DNA from 3 places in the Nostoc sp. DSM 114160 genome. Region 3 is predicted to be linked to each of the others. Evidence: riboswitches for the same ligand, from Rfam matches in the RefSeq annotation. Region 3 holds a riboswitch; each other region holds the start of a gene.
The links. A riboswitch is a leader RNA that binds a small molecule or an ion and turns the genes downstream of it on or off. The one in region 3 is predicted to bind cobalamin.
Positions count from the first base shown of each region.

Region 1 (4,661 bases), on a different contig from region 3:
ACAGTTTTCTCAAACCTAATGATGTGCTTGTAGGGGATAGAGCTTTTTGTGCTTACGCCGATATGTTTAGTATCAAAAAGTTTAATTGTGATGCCGTGTTTCGTAAACATCAATCTCGCACAACAACTATGCGAAAAGGTAAAATTGTTGGAGATTGCGACAAATTAGTTACTTGGTATAAGCCGAAAACTTGCCCAAAAGGATTGGATAAAGATGAATTTAATGCTTTACCTCCTTCCATAACTGTGCGAGAGATTTACTATTATATTGTTATTCCTGGTTTTCGGACTCAACAAGTTAGCTTAATTACCACTCTTTTAGATGGATCTTCTTATTCTACTCTGGCAATTGTTGGGCTTTACGGACAACGCTGGGATGTTGAACTAAATTTAAGACATCTCAAAACTACCTTGGGTATGGATATTCTGCGATGTAAAACACCTTCGATGATCCGCAAAGAAATTTACGTTTATTTGCTGGCTTACAATCTACTTCGTAGCTTAATGTGGTCGGCTGGAACTACTTATACTACCTCTCCAAATCGCCTATCACTGCAAGGTACTCGCCACCATTTAATTAACTTTATTCCCTCTCTTATAGCAGCAACTTCTCAAAAACGGCACCAAATTTATCGCACTTTACTCAAAGTTATTGCTCACAAGGCTGTTCCTGACCGCCCAGCTAGAAATCAACCACGAGTCCGTAAACGTCGCCCCAAAGCCTACCCCTTAATGACCAAACCCCGGCATGAATTACGCAAACAATTGCAAACTGCTTAATTGATAAGCGTTTCCGCTTTTCTTAGTGCCATTCGATTATTAACTATGGGGGGTGTCTATTACCTGACTATGAAATAAGATATCTGGAGCTGAAGCTCCTTATATAGTTGGCTTTCCATAGGGACTCATAAGCCTGGGGTCGTTGGTTCAACTCCGACCTGAGCCATTTTAAAAGTAAAATAATATAAGCGTTTCAGCTTCTAGGCATTTGTAGTACTAAGGAGCTGAATTGCTCTATAAGCCTCTTTTGACTATCAAATGACTATGCTCATTCAACAGCGTGATAGTCATGAAAGTTGGAATTGAAGCCCTGAAAGGTCGTTTAATATCATATCCGGTTGAAGACTTATCATTTAGAGGGCAGTTCTTGCTGGGAGCAGGGGGAAAGAAACTTTTGGTATTTTTGCACAGATCCGGTAATCATAAGTGATTAGCCAGACATGATATAAGATTAAGATTTACTATAGTTTGATTATTAATACTATTCAGAAATATTTATCTTTACATTTAGCTGACACTCCTGAAAATAGGTACATCCCGCATTGAATCTCTCGACCACAGGCTTATTGCTATTATCAGGCAAACTACCAGTTGTGCTGGTAACGAGCGATGACGTTCCTCTTCGACCTTAGTTTTAGCGTAGACGCTCTTAGCGGCTTGCCGAAGGCATCGCTTCTTCGATGAAGTTGCTGGAATAGCCATCTCTATTGCTTTGAATATCTCAGTATTTTGTATCTTGTAATACATTAATGAGAATACTTTCAGATACACCGTACTTGATTTCCATTTTTGGAAACAATACCTAATTTACAACTGTTTGAGCCTTAACTGAACCGTATTGCGGCAGCTGTATTAAGAAAAAATCGCTGTTCAAAATTGGTAATAGTGATATAGTTACTCCAATCGGTTCTGATGGGGAGCAGCCATCGGACGCAAGGGGGAAAGTCTGGTGAAAATCCAGCACTGTCCCGCAACTGTGAACCTAAAATAGGTGAGTCAGGATGCCCGCCGGTTAGAATCAATTCGTTTACATAAATCTGCGAGGTACAGGTTATGAAAAGAAAACAGGCGTTAGTCAGTCTAAGCCTGATGGGAGTTATTAGTTTTTATCTAGTAGTTGGTTTACCCAAGCCCGCCTACGCCATGCACATTATGGAAGGTTTTTTACCAGTGCAGTGGGCGATTTTTTGGTGGATTGTGGCATTACCATTTTTTTTATTAGGATTGCGTAGTCTGACTCGCATTACCCAAGCTAACCCACAGCTAAAACTGCTACTAGGCCTGGCCGGTGCTTTCACTTTCGTGCTGTCAGCATTAAAAATCCCTTCCGTCACGGGTAGCTGTTCTCATCCTACAGGGACGGGGTTAGGTGCGGTGCTGTTTGGCCCCCTCACTATGACGGTTTTGGGTAGTTTAGTATTGTTGTTTCAAGCTTTGTTACTAGCGCATGGCGGCTTGACTACGCTAGGTGCAAATGCTTTTTCGATGGCGATCGCCGGGCCATTTGCCGCTTACTGGATATATAATCTGACAATCAAGTTGGGTGGTAAACAAAAAATTGCCATATTTCTAGCGGCTGCGATCGCAGATTTACTCACTTACGTTATCACTTCTATCCAACTCGCCTTAGCTTTTCCTGCACCTATTGGTGGGTTTCTCGCTTCATTTACCAAGTTCGCCGGGATTTTTGCCATAACTCAAGTCCCTTTAGCAATTAGTGAAGGGTTGCTAACTGTATTGGTGTGGAACTGGCTGCAATCTTATAATCCTCAAGAGTTGGAATTGCTGAAATTAATCAAACGGGAACCCCAAAGAAATGAATCAGTCTAAAAAAGGGTTGAGTAACTGGCTGTTGGTAGTAGCTGTATTAGCTTTAGCAGTTGTACCGTTAATATTTGTCCGTGGTGGCGAATTTACAGGTTCCGATGACAAAGCCGAAAAAGCAATTACTGAAATCCAACCTGGATATAAACCCTGGTTTAAATCATTTTTTGAACCAGCTAGTGGGGAAATAGAAAGTTTATTATTTGCTTCACAAGCAGCTTTAGGTGCTGGAGTAGTCGGTTATGCAATTGGGTTGTATAAAGGACGTTCCCAACAACAAAAACGTGAAGAATGAGCCTGCAAATAGACACTTTAGCTTATACCAATAGACTCCGGAGATTGCCACCAGAACATAAACTAATTTTTGCATTTACTACTCTTGCTATTTCCCTTGCCAGCCATCCGCTAGTACAAATTTTAATCATAGTTTGGATGAGTATTTGGACAGTAATTTATGCAAGAATTCCGGCTGGAGTTTATTTTCGGTTGTTAACGTTCACCATAGTTTTTTGTTTGACGAGTTTACCAGCCCTGATGGTAAATGGAGTTGCCATTCCTGATTTACAAAGCGTCAAATTAGATTCGTGGTATGGATTGACTCTCGGACACTTCTATATTTATATCAGCCATAGTGGCAGTATCCAAGCATTGGGACTTTTAACCAGAGCATTAGCCTCTGTTTCTTGCTTATATTTTCTCATGTTGACCGTCCCTTTCATAGAGATATTACAAACTCTGCGTTACTTACGATTCCCAGTGCTGTTAACCGATTTATTATTGCTAATGTATCGGTTTATTTTCATCCTGCTGAACACAGCCAATGAATTATGGACAGCACAAAATTCCCGTGGTGGCTACCGAACTTGGCGTAGTGGAATGAAAAGTTTAGCACTACTAATCGGACAACTATTACAGCGAACCTTAGAACGATATAGTCAGTTCTCTCTGGGACTGGAAGCACGAGGTTTTGTTGGTGAATTTCGAGTTTGGCATCAGAGTCGCTATCGTCCTCAATTACGGTATATTATCGAAGCGATTTTCGGCTGTGTAGTATTAATAGGATTGGACTTTTGGCGGAATGCAGGAATATTTACTTCAATTTGAGCAGGTATATTATACTTATCCTGGCGCACAACAATCAGCTTTGAATGGTGTAACATTGAACATTCCATTAGGTAAAAGATGTGCGTTAATTGGTCAGAATGGTTGTGGTAAAACAACATTATTTTTACTAGCTAATGGTCTATATAAACCTGATTCTGGAATTGTTCGGTGGCGTGGTGAACCGTTAAGTTATAATCGGAATTATCTGGCTAAATTAAGGCAAAATGTCGGGTTAGTATTTCAAGATCCAGAACAACAATTAGTAGCTTCTACTGTTGAAGAAGATATATCTTACGGTTTGTGTAATTTGGGTTTACCAGTATCGGAAATTCAACAGCGAGTAGAGCAAACATTAGTTGAATTTGGACTAACTATTTTAGCCCAAAGACCAGTACATCATCTGAGTTTGGGACAAAAAAAGCGAGTTTCTATTGCAGATGTGATGGTACTACAACCAGAACTATTAGTGCTGGATGAGCCTACTGCCTATTTAGATGTCAAACATACTCGTAATTTGATAGCAACTCTGAAAAAAATTCATCAAGATGGCACTACTTTAATAATGGCAACTCATGATTTAGATTTAGTCTATCGGTGGGCGGATTGGATTTTTGTTATGGATAAAGGGCGACTGATTTTAGAAGGCAAACCCCAAGATATATTTAGCCAGCGTACACTTTTAGAAGAGTTAGAGTTGGGCATACCATTGATATATGAGATGTTATTTAATGGGTTATCTGCTGAGTCAGGAGTAGTTAGAGAACGAGTGCAACAACGAATAGTAGAATTATTTCGCAATTTTTAATAATTTTACAGTTAGAAAATTTCAATAATGAAAGACAATGCTTCTATCAGGACTTAAATCTTTTTGAAGCAGAAACAAGCCTCAAACTCAGACATCACTATATATTTAAAAGAAGTCTTGGTTTTGTTTACCAAGACTTCAAGCGAATT
Region 1 covers NZ_JBPFGO010000001.1:685,189-689,849, forward strand. The annotation lists gene NSTCB13_RS03215 (IS4 family transposase) at 1-779, shown strand, start outside; partial or broken gene NSTCB13_RS03220 (transposase domain-containing protein) at 1,311-1,526, opposite strand; cobalamin riboswitch at 1,667-1,806, shown strand; gene NSTCB13_RS03225 (energy-coupling factor ABC transporter permease) at 1,833-2,609, shown strand; gene NSTCB13_RS03230 (energy-coupling factor ABC transporter substrate-binding protein) at 2,596-2,898, shown strand; gene cbiQ (cobalt ECF transporter T component CbiQ) at 2,895-3,707, shown strand; gene NSTCB13_RS03240 (energy-coupling factor ABC transporter ATP-binding protein) at 3,682-4,512, shown strand.
Region 1: linked by a shared signal. The riboswitch ahead of NSTCB13_RS03225 (energy-coupling factor ABC transporter permease) and the one ahead of cobG (precorrin-3B synthase) in region 3 are both predicted to bind cobalamin.

Region 2 (4,661 bases), on a different contig from region 3:
CTAAATTGTACATATTAACTAGGACACCAAACCCTAGTCTTGAAAACATCTTTCTCAAGAACCACTTACAAGAAATACTTTTAATTCTTTAGAAATAACTATTTATCTTGATTTTTAACCTTCCGGTAGAAGTTCTTCTTAGATAAACGTCTATGATTATGCTCAGTTTTTAAGCTGAACGGCAAAAGTCACAATCCTATTCTTACTTCAGAGATACGCATCTAAGTTAAAGTTTTCATACTCTAAAGGGGTAAAATTTGGGCTTGGACAATGGCAAAGTTTACTGTTAGCGACTATTTATTGCTTCGTCTGGAGCAAATCGGCATCAAGCATATCTTTGGCGTTGCTGGAGACTATAATATGGAATTTCTCGACTATATTGTTAACCACGATGGCATCGAGTTAATTCCTACTTGCAACGAACTTAACGCATCTTATGCTGCCGATGGTTATGGTCGGATTAATGGTGTTGCGGCATTAGTAACTACCTTTGGTGTTGGTGAACTCAGTGCTATTAATGGTGTCGCTGGCGCTTATGCTGAACACGTTCCGGTTGTAGCGATTACTGGTGCTCCTGCAACTAAAATTCAAGCTCTTGGTTCACTTGTCCATCATACGTTTGGTACTGGTGATTTTTCAATCTTTGCCCGAATGTATCAACAGGTAACGGTGGCTCAAGCATATTTAACAAAGGAAAATGCAACAACGGAAATTGACAGAGTTTTAGGTATCTGTTTGCTGAAGAAATTACCTGTTTATATTTCCATACCTATGGATGTTGCTCTCACAGAGGTTTCTGCACCATCTGATTTGTTTATACCCCCTGTATTTCAGAGTGATGGCGCTACAATAGCAGAAATAGTTGATGTCTGTGTAAATATACTGGAAAAAGCTTCCCAACCTGTGATTATTGCTGATATTGGTGTAGCTCGTTATCACTTGCACGAACAATTGCGAGAACTGCTAACAGCTACCGGATACCCTTATGCCACGATGAACATGGGCAAAGGATTGCTAGAAGAAAGCCACCCCCAATTCATCGGCATATATAATGGTGCTGCCAGTGAGGAATCTGTTAGAAAACGTATTGAGCAGGCAGATTGTGTTTTAACTATCGGTGCTTTGATGACTGATTTCAACACAGGCAAGTTTTCTGCCAAACTCGATCCCAGCCAAACTATTGAAGTGCATGGGGAGTATGTAAAAGTTAAACATGCTTTATACAACAATGTCGCTATGGCAGATGTGCTTTCTGCTTTAAGCCAACGGTTGCAGCACCGCGATCCTCAAACGCTTTACTTCAAATCAGCAACAGAGAATTTAGATCCTGGTTTTATAGAGCCTATCGTTGGCGACTCTTCGGCACCGATTTCGCAGCAACATTTTTGGTATAGATTTGCTCATTTTCTCCAAGAAGATGACATTATTGTTGCCGAGACTGGAACTTGTTTGTTTGGCGCTTCTACCGTTCCTTTACCAAAAGGAGCTACTTTCGTTGGGCAAGTACTTTGGGGATCGATTGGTTACTCTGTTGGTTCATTACTTGGTTGTGCGTTGGCGAAGCCCACCGCAGGTATCGCTGCATCACAACGTCGCTCTATCCTACTAGTTGGTGACGGGTCTTTCCAAATGACTGCACAAGAACTTTCAACCATCTTACGCTATAATCTAAAACCGATTATTTTTTTACTCAACAATGATGGATATACTATAGAGCGTGATATTCACGGTGAACGTATGCCCTATAACGACATTCAACCTTGGAATTATCATCAGCTTCCTGAAGTTTTCGCTGGCAATGCCTGGGCAATTAAAGTTAGTACCGAATCCCAGTTAGACAAAGCATTACAAACAGCTCAACAAAACCATGACCAACTTGCTTTTATTGAGGTTGTCATGGATAAAATGGACAGCCCAGAGGTTCTGTTGAAAATGTTACAACAATAAAGCAACATACTGCCTCATCAACTTACATCTAGTTCTCTACCTTGGCTTGATTTATTAGGTACAGAATACGGCGATGCTTTGTGTTGTTCGCTCAAAATTGTAGATGTCCACCCCTTAAGTTCTAACTGATACAGTTAAAGTAACGTGAGTTCGACAAGCCCTTTTTTGACCTCTCCCCCAACCCCTCTCCGAGACGGAGAGGGGAGCCAAAACCCTAATCTTTCGTAGCTCCTCCCTTTGCCTGTGGGAGAGGGAGGTTGTCCGGGAGAAGTTCATCGAACTCCTAAGAAACAAGGCAGGAGGCAGGAGGCAGAAGTTAGAGGGGAAGAGGATTTGACTTGTTTCTTTCGCCCTTCCCGCAGGTGCGCCTCCGTTGGAGACTCACGTTAAAGTAGTCAAGATGCACAGTATTTTATCTAGTTGTCGTCCAGTTTGAGCGTGAGCGCAAAGTTTGCTGTTTCGTATTCTCCGATAACCCTAGTGTATGATCGATAAGGTTATTCGGTTCTGGTGGGAGTCAGCCACCAGAGGTAACGGGGAAAGTTCGGTGCAAATCCGGCACTGTCCCCCCGCAACTGTGAACTAATTTGAGATTCAGGAACTAAATCGAAAATCTCAAATTGAGTGAGTCAGGATGCCCGCCGAAATAGATTTATTAGTTTCACATATCTGCGAGGTACAGATGACTACGACTGTAAATATTTCCCCAACCAGTCCAATGGAAGTTGCTGAACATACTTTATTTGTTTGCAAAACCTGTGCCAGTGTTTGGCAAAATGGAAAACGCTTAGGTGAAAGTGGTGGTGAAAAACTTTTACACCAACTTCAGCAGCTGGCACAAGATTGGGAGTTACGAGATCGATTCCCGATTCAGGAAGTTGAATGCATGAGTGCTTGTAATCGTTCTTGTGTAGTTGCCTTTAGTGCCAAAGGCAAATTAACATATTTATTTGGTGATTTAGCCGTTGATGGGAGTGCGTCTGCGGTATTGGAATGTGCTAGTCAATACTATGCTAAAGCAGATGGTTTGCTGCCTTGGTCAGAACGTCCAGAAGCGATGAAAAAGGGGATTTTAGCAAAAATTCCACCTTTATCTTAATGATGCGCGTTTTGATTCTGGGTGGGACGGGTGATGCAGCAGAATTAGCTGCCAAAGTTACGACTATCCAAGGGTTAGAAGTAATCACCTCTCTAGCTGGCCGCACCCGCGAACCGTCAGTACCGCTGGGCGATTTACGGGTTGGAGGCTTCGGCGGTGTGGCTGGATTGGCTAGCTATCTGCGAGTCATGCAAATCGACTTATTAATTGATGCAACCCATCCTTTTGCTAGTCAGATTTCCTGCAATGCGGCAGATGCAGCAACGGAAGTTGGAGTCCCCCGTTTGATGTTAATCCGTCCGCCTTGGGAAAAAGAAAGTGGCGATCGCTGGATTGAAGTTGACAGCGTTGCAGCCGCAGCAACCGCGCTGCAAAATCAGTCAGAGCGAGTGTTTTTGACAGTTGGTAAACAGGAACTCGCCGCTTTTGCTCATTTGGAGAAAATTTGGTTTTTGATGCGGATGATTGACCCTCCTAGCGATGATGCTTTAGTACCGCCGGGGATCGTATTGTGCGATCGCGGCCCTTTTACTCTCAATAATGAAAGACAAATTCTGATTCAGAATAACATTGATACCATCGTCAGCAAAAATAGCGGTGGCGATGCCACAAAGCCCAAGATAATTGCAGCGCGAGAACTCGGCGTAAAGGTTGTGATGGTAAATCGTCCAGCGATCCCGCCAGGGGAGCAGGTTAGTAATGTTGATGCTGCTTTGGCGTGGTTATGCAATCGCTGCTAAGGAAATAGCCAAGATTGATAATACTATCTTTCCTTCCGTATAATACACGGGAGCCTTCTACAAGATCCGCGATCGCAGTAACGACTTCCATGAAAAATCTAACTCTATCTGCCATAGCCCTCGTCACCACATCTGGATTAGTTTTCGGGACAATGCCATCTGCTTCTGCTTTAAGTTGGAGTTGGAATTATTCTGGTACTGGCATAGAGGCGAATGGTACTTTCACCACTAATGACACCCCTAATGATTTGGGTTTTTACTTAATTACTGGAATTACTGGTACGCGAAATGGTGAAACAATTACTGGTTTGCAACCCGCTGGGACTCCGATCCCAGGAAACGAACCTTTTAATGTTGATAATTTAATTAGTCTTAATACTCAGCAGTTAACAGGTGATGGTTTTGGGTATTCCACTTCGGGAGGAAACTATTCTAGTCCATTTTTTGCGAGTTTTTTGCCGACACCAGGTTATTTAGAGGTATTTTCTGCGCCGCCAATCATACCAGGTTTTGAAAATTTAGGATTAGAAGATAGTGAGTTACCTATTAGTTTTTCTGCAACTATAGTCACTGTTCCTGAACCTACTTCTATCCTGAGCTTACTCATTCTTGGTACTCTTGGCACATTTTCAGTACTCAAAGGCCACAATCTATCCAAATTTACTCAGAAGAAACTCGAAAAAGTTTCCTAAAACCATCAATAACAATTCAAAATTGTACCCTTATAGGGATCTTGCTACGCGTTTATGTGGCGGCCAAGATGCCATTGGTGTCAACTTAAGTTAAAAAGCCTTTTCAAATCTCGTTTCCAGCCTAGAGGCTGGAAATGTTGCTCTTGGCGGCTCTGCCGCCAGCAAGGGAGGCGGAGCCTCCTT
Region 2 covers NZ_JBPFGO010000001.1:821,671-826,331, reverse strand. The annotation lists gene NSTCB13_RS03915 (alpha-keto acid decarboxylase family protein) at 271-1,947, shown strand; cobalamin riboswitch at 2,433-2,607, shown strand; gene NSTCB13_RS03910 (DUF1636 domain-containing protein) at 2,630-3,046, shown strand; gene NSTCB13_RS03905 (cobalt-precorrin-6A reductase) at 3,049-3,786, shown strand; gene NSTCB13_RS03900 (PEP-CTERM sorting domain-containing protein) at 3,876-4,478, shown strand.
Region 2: linked by a shared signal. The riboswitch ahead of NSTCB13_RS03910 (DUF1636 domain-containing protein) and the one ahead of cobG (precorrin-3B synthase) in region 3 are both predicted to bind cobalamin.

Region 3 (4,661 bases):
ACTAAAAAGAAAAGGTCAGTCTATAGTCGATTCTTGGTGGGAATCACAATCATTGAGAAATAGGGTACCTCGGCTGGATCGACTTCATCTAGGGGGATGATGCGTTGCTGTGATGTTGATGCCCGCTCAATATATCTTGCCCGTGATGCTAGGCCTAATTTATGCAAGATATCTCGTACTTTGGTAAAGTGACGACCTAGTTTCATAATTGCGGCGGCGTCGGTCATCAGCAGATGTGTAGTCAGTTCTTCTGCTGGCAACGGGGCGGGTAAGACTGTGAGAATATCAGTATAGTATGTGAAAGGTACACCCAAGGCTACCGGACAAGCCATCAGCGAGGAAACTCCGGGGACAACTTCTGTTTCGTACTGGTCGCATAACCGCGTGAACACGTACATGAACGAACCATAGAAAAATGGATCGCCCTCGCATAATACTACAACATCTCGACCTGCTGCTAAATGGTCAGCGATTGGTTGAATTTCCTGGTCATAAATAGACTGGGCCTTTTCTGGTTCCAAAGCGCGGGGGAGGTGAAATAGTACTTCGATTTGATTGCCAGGAAGATACTGCGCCACGATCGCTCTAGCAATACTTTCTTTATCTGTGGCTGATTGATAGGCTACCACAGGAGCCGCACGTAATAGCCGCAGTGCTTTGATGGTCAATAGTTCGGGATCGCCTGGACCGATACCAATTCCATAAAGACGACCTTTGGGTTGCATATTCATTCTTCCTCCGTTGCCAGGGCGTTAACTGCTGCTGCCGCGATCGCACTTCCACCGCGCCGACCGTGTAAGGTTAAAAATGGTACATTTCTGCTATCTGCTGCCAGTGCGGCTTTTGATTCTGCTGCACCGACAAACCCCACTGGAAAGCCTAAGATAATTGCAGGTTTGGGCGCTCCTTCATCGAGCATTTCTAACAATCGGAACAGGGCTGTGGGCGCATTTCCAATTGCGATTACCGAGCCTTTTAGGTGCGATCGCCATAATTCAAGAGCTGCCGCCGACCTGGTAGTACCCATACGCTGGGCAAGTTCTGGTACTTCTGGCTCGTTGAGGGTACAGATAACTTGATTGTTTGCAGACAACCGCCGTCTGGTAACGCCATCGGCAACCATGCGGCAATCGCACAGTATTGGCGCTCCATTTGCCAGTGCTGCTCTTGCGGATTGTACTGCTGTTGGTGAATATCCCAAGTCAGTGACAATATCCGTCATCCCACAGGCATGAATTAGACGTACAGCAACTTTTGCTACATCGGGTGGCAACACATCTAAGTTCGCTTCTGACCGGATGATTGCAAAAGAATTACGGTAAATTTCGTTGGCATCTCGGATATAGTCGGGCATTCAATTTGGGATTTTAAATTTGGGATTAATATATAAAAATCAAAAGGCTTAGATTGCCGACTTCTCTAAAAAGTTGGGAATCTTTTTGTTCGCAATTGATTGAGGGATTATATTAAATAATTGCTGTAATTGTTCCAGTGCAAATCGATTAGCAAATTCTCCAAAGGACTCATTAGAATTTAAGCGTTGAATTTTATATACATATAGCATCCGCCCTATTAATGCAGGTAGTTCGGCAAAAGTTACATATTGATATAGTTCGCGTCCGAATTTCTGATTGCTGTCACCAACATAAACGTGATAGCCTTCCACAGTTCTATTTTCAGCCTCAATGGTGACGCCGAGGAGAGTAATATCACTTTTGCTGTGCTGGGCACAAGATTTTTCGCAGCCAGTGAAGTGGATATTAACTGGGTAATCGAGAGTAACGCGAGTTTTAAGATACTCTGCCAATGCCAACGCATGACTTTTAGTGTCAGTGGCAGAAGCAGCGCAACCTTTTTTTCCCGAACAGGCAACTAATCCACCCTTGATGTTGTTTGCAGAGGAATCTAATTCTAATAAAGCAATTTCACTTTGGACATCAGCAACCCATTGCTGAGGAATATCTGTAAGGAGCAAATTTTGCCAAGGGGTTAGCCTAAGAGTTCCACTACCGTATTTTGCCGCTAAATCTGCTAAACCCCGCATCTGTCTACTTTCCAATCGACCAAGGGGCAAGACGACACCAATGTAAAATAAGCCTTGCTGACGTTGGGGATGAATGCCAATATGCTGATATTTCTCCCCCTTCCCTTGTAGGGAAGGGGGTTGGGGGGTTAGGTCTTTTCTGATTTCAGTGTACAAAAGAGAAAAAGGTAAACGCTGCTCAACTTCTTGGAGATAATTTTCACAACCCAAAGTATTCAATAACTCTCTCAAACGTGGCCGGCGCTTACTCGTAGTATGACTATAAGCTAGATAGACATCTGCCAAAGCTGCTAAGACGGGCAAACATTTTTCTGGTGGTAGTAAAATTCCTGTATCGCTGGGGGGTTGACCCTTCTCACCAACACTGAGAGAGAGCCGAAAATAAACATTATCGTTAAGTAAGACAGCTGCAAAGGCGATATCATTCAAGCGATCGCCCACCTGAATTATCCCACCACCATCAAAGCAAACGCTAAATTTGGCCGACAGTCTCGAAAGCGCCGGATGTGCAGCAATATAATCATCCCAACCTTGAACAAAAGGGCGAGTATCGATTAATTCCTGGGGGTCGATACCAGCAGTTGGACTGGTCATAATATTGCGGATTTGGTCTACAACAGTATTGTCAGAACCCAATCCCATATTTTGGAGGTATTTCAGAACCTCAGCATTTATCCCCGTGCGGATTTCACGGACTTGCAGGTTAGCTCGATTAGTCACATCTAGATAGCCGCCACCGTACTGTTCTGCTATATCTGCGATCGCACGGCACTGCTGACTAGTAATAATTCCACCTGGTATTCTAACGCGAGATAATATCCCATCTGCGGCAGGAGTAGCATAAAACAAGCCGGGACAAGTGGCAAATCCAGAAACCAATTTTAGAACTCCTTCCCCGTGCAACGCAGGGAGTAGACGGTGAGTGTGTCTTGAGGACATCCTGAGAGTTGGCATTCTGACTTGGGTCATCCCATCACAGCTGCGGCACAGTCCCGGAATTTCACCGGAGTTTCCCAACTCTCAGCTTTAGTAATTTAGACTTTGTTGAGGTTATAGATATCAACCAGACATCATCCAGATAATCATTTTACATTACTATGGCGATAAATTTTAACTGAGCTTATCCACTACCGATCGCAAGATATAGTTCTTGAAGCTAATCTATAAATTGAATTTAGTCATGGCTCAGGCAGGAATGCTTGCAATACGGTTCGGTTAAAGGGGAAAGGGGAAAGGGGAATAAAAAACCTTTAACCGCAAACCCATTTCCCTTTTCCCCAAAGCTAATTCTGAGTTCAAAATGCTTATCCTAACTGTATTGGGAATGCTTGAGCCTTTTTGCTGAAAAACTTGCTTTAGAAAAAGTTAGGCGATCGCCGCTTCACGAGTAGCAACTTTGCTAAACTGATTTACTGGACGAGGTAAACCAAGATTTTCGCGCAGGGTTCGTGCTTCATACTCTGTACGGAACAGACCGCGACGTTGCAATTCAGGAATTACCAAGTCTACAAACTCATCCAATCCTCCCGGCAACCAGGGCGGCATAATATTAAAGCCATCTGCCCCGCCATTGACAAACCAATCTTCTAGCTGATCGGCAATTTGTTCTGGTGTGCCTAGAATCTGACGATGCCCACGCGCTCCAGCTATCGACAAATACAGTTGTCGAATCGTGAAATTTTCTCTCTTAGCTAGGTCAATCAGAAGTTGCTGACGGCTTTTACCCCCGTTAGTCTCTGGTAGCTCTGGCAACGGCCCGTCCAATGGATAGCCGGATAGGTCAAATCCACCGATCATTGAGCCAAGCAAATTTAAGCCGACCACCGGATCGATCAACTCCTGAATTCGATCGAATTTGTCCTTAGCTTCTTGCTCAGTTTTGCCGATAACTGGGAATACACCTGGCATAATCTTAAGATGCTCAGGTGAGCGCCCGTATTCAGCCAGTCTCCCCTTCACATCTTGATAAAAAGCCTGAGCTTCTGCCAAGGGTCTGCTGGGCAGTGAAAATTACCTCCGCCGTTTGTGCAGCCAGATTCTTACCATCCTCGGAAGACCCAGCTTGAATAATCACCGGATAACCCTGGATAGGACGCGCCACATTTAGGGGACCGCGTACTGAAAAATGTTCGCCTTTGTGGTTGGGAACGTGCAGTTTATTTGGATCGAAGTAAATACCCGATTCCTTATCATGTAAGAAGGCGTCGTCCTCCCAACTATCCCAGAGTTTCGTGACTACATCCACAAACTCTTTCGCACGCTGATAACGTAGGGTATGTTCCATGTGCTTTTCCCGATTGAAGTTCAGCGCTTCAGCTTCAGTAGCAGAAGTTACAAGATTCCAACCTGCACGGCCACCGCTAAGATAATCTAATGATGCAAACTTGCGGGCGAGGTGATAAGGCTCGTTGTATGTAGTCGATACTGTCGCTGTCAAACCAATGTTTTCCGTTACTACAGATAAAGCCGACAACAGGGTGAGAGGTTCAAAGTGGACGAGTTTGCCATTTCGGCTCAAAAGGTCGGCGCTTTGATTGCGGTCGCGCACAGCCACACCGTCGGCAAAGAAAATCATGTCAAATTTGCCGCGTTCTGCCGTCTGTGCCAGCTTTTTATA
Region 3 covers NZ_JBPFGO010000003.1:188,783-193,443, reverse strand. The annotation lists gene NSTCB13_RS25990 (precorrin-2 C(20)-methyltransferase) at 21-725, opposite strand; gene NSTCB13_RS25985 (precorrin-8X methylmutase) at 728-1,354, opposite strand; gene cobG (precorrin-3B synthase) at 1,403-2,998, opposite strand; adenosylcobalamin-variant (AdoCbl-variant) riboswitch at 2,985-3,068, opposite strand; partial or broken gene NSTCB13_RS25975 (LLM class flavin-dependent oxidoreductase) at 3,410-4,661, opposite strand, start outside.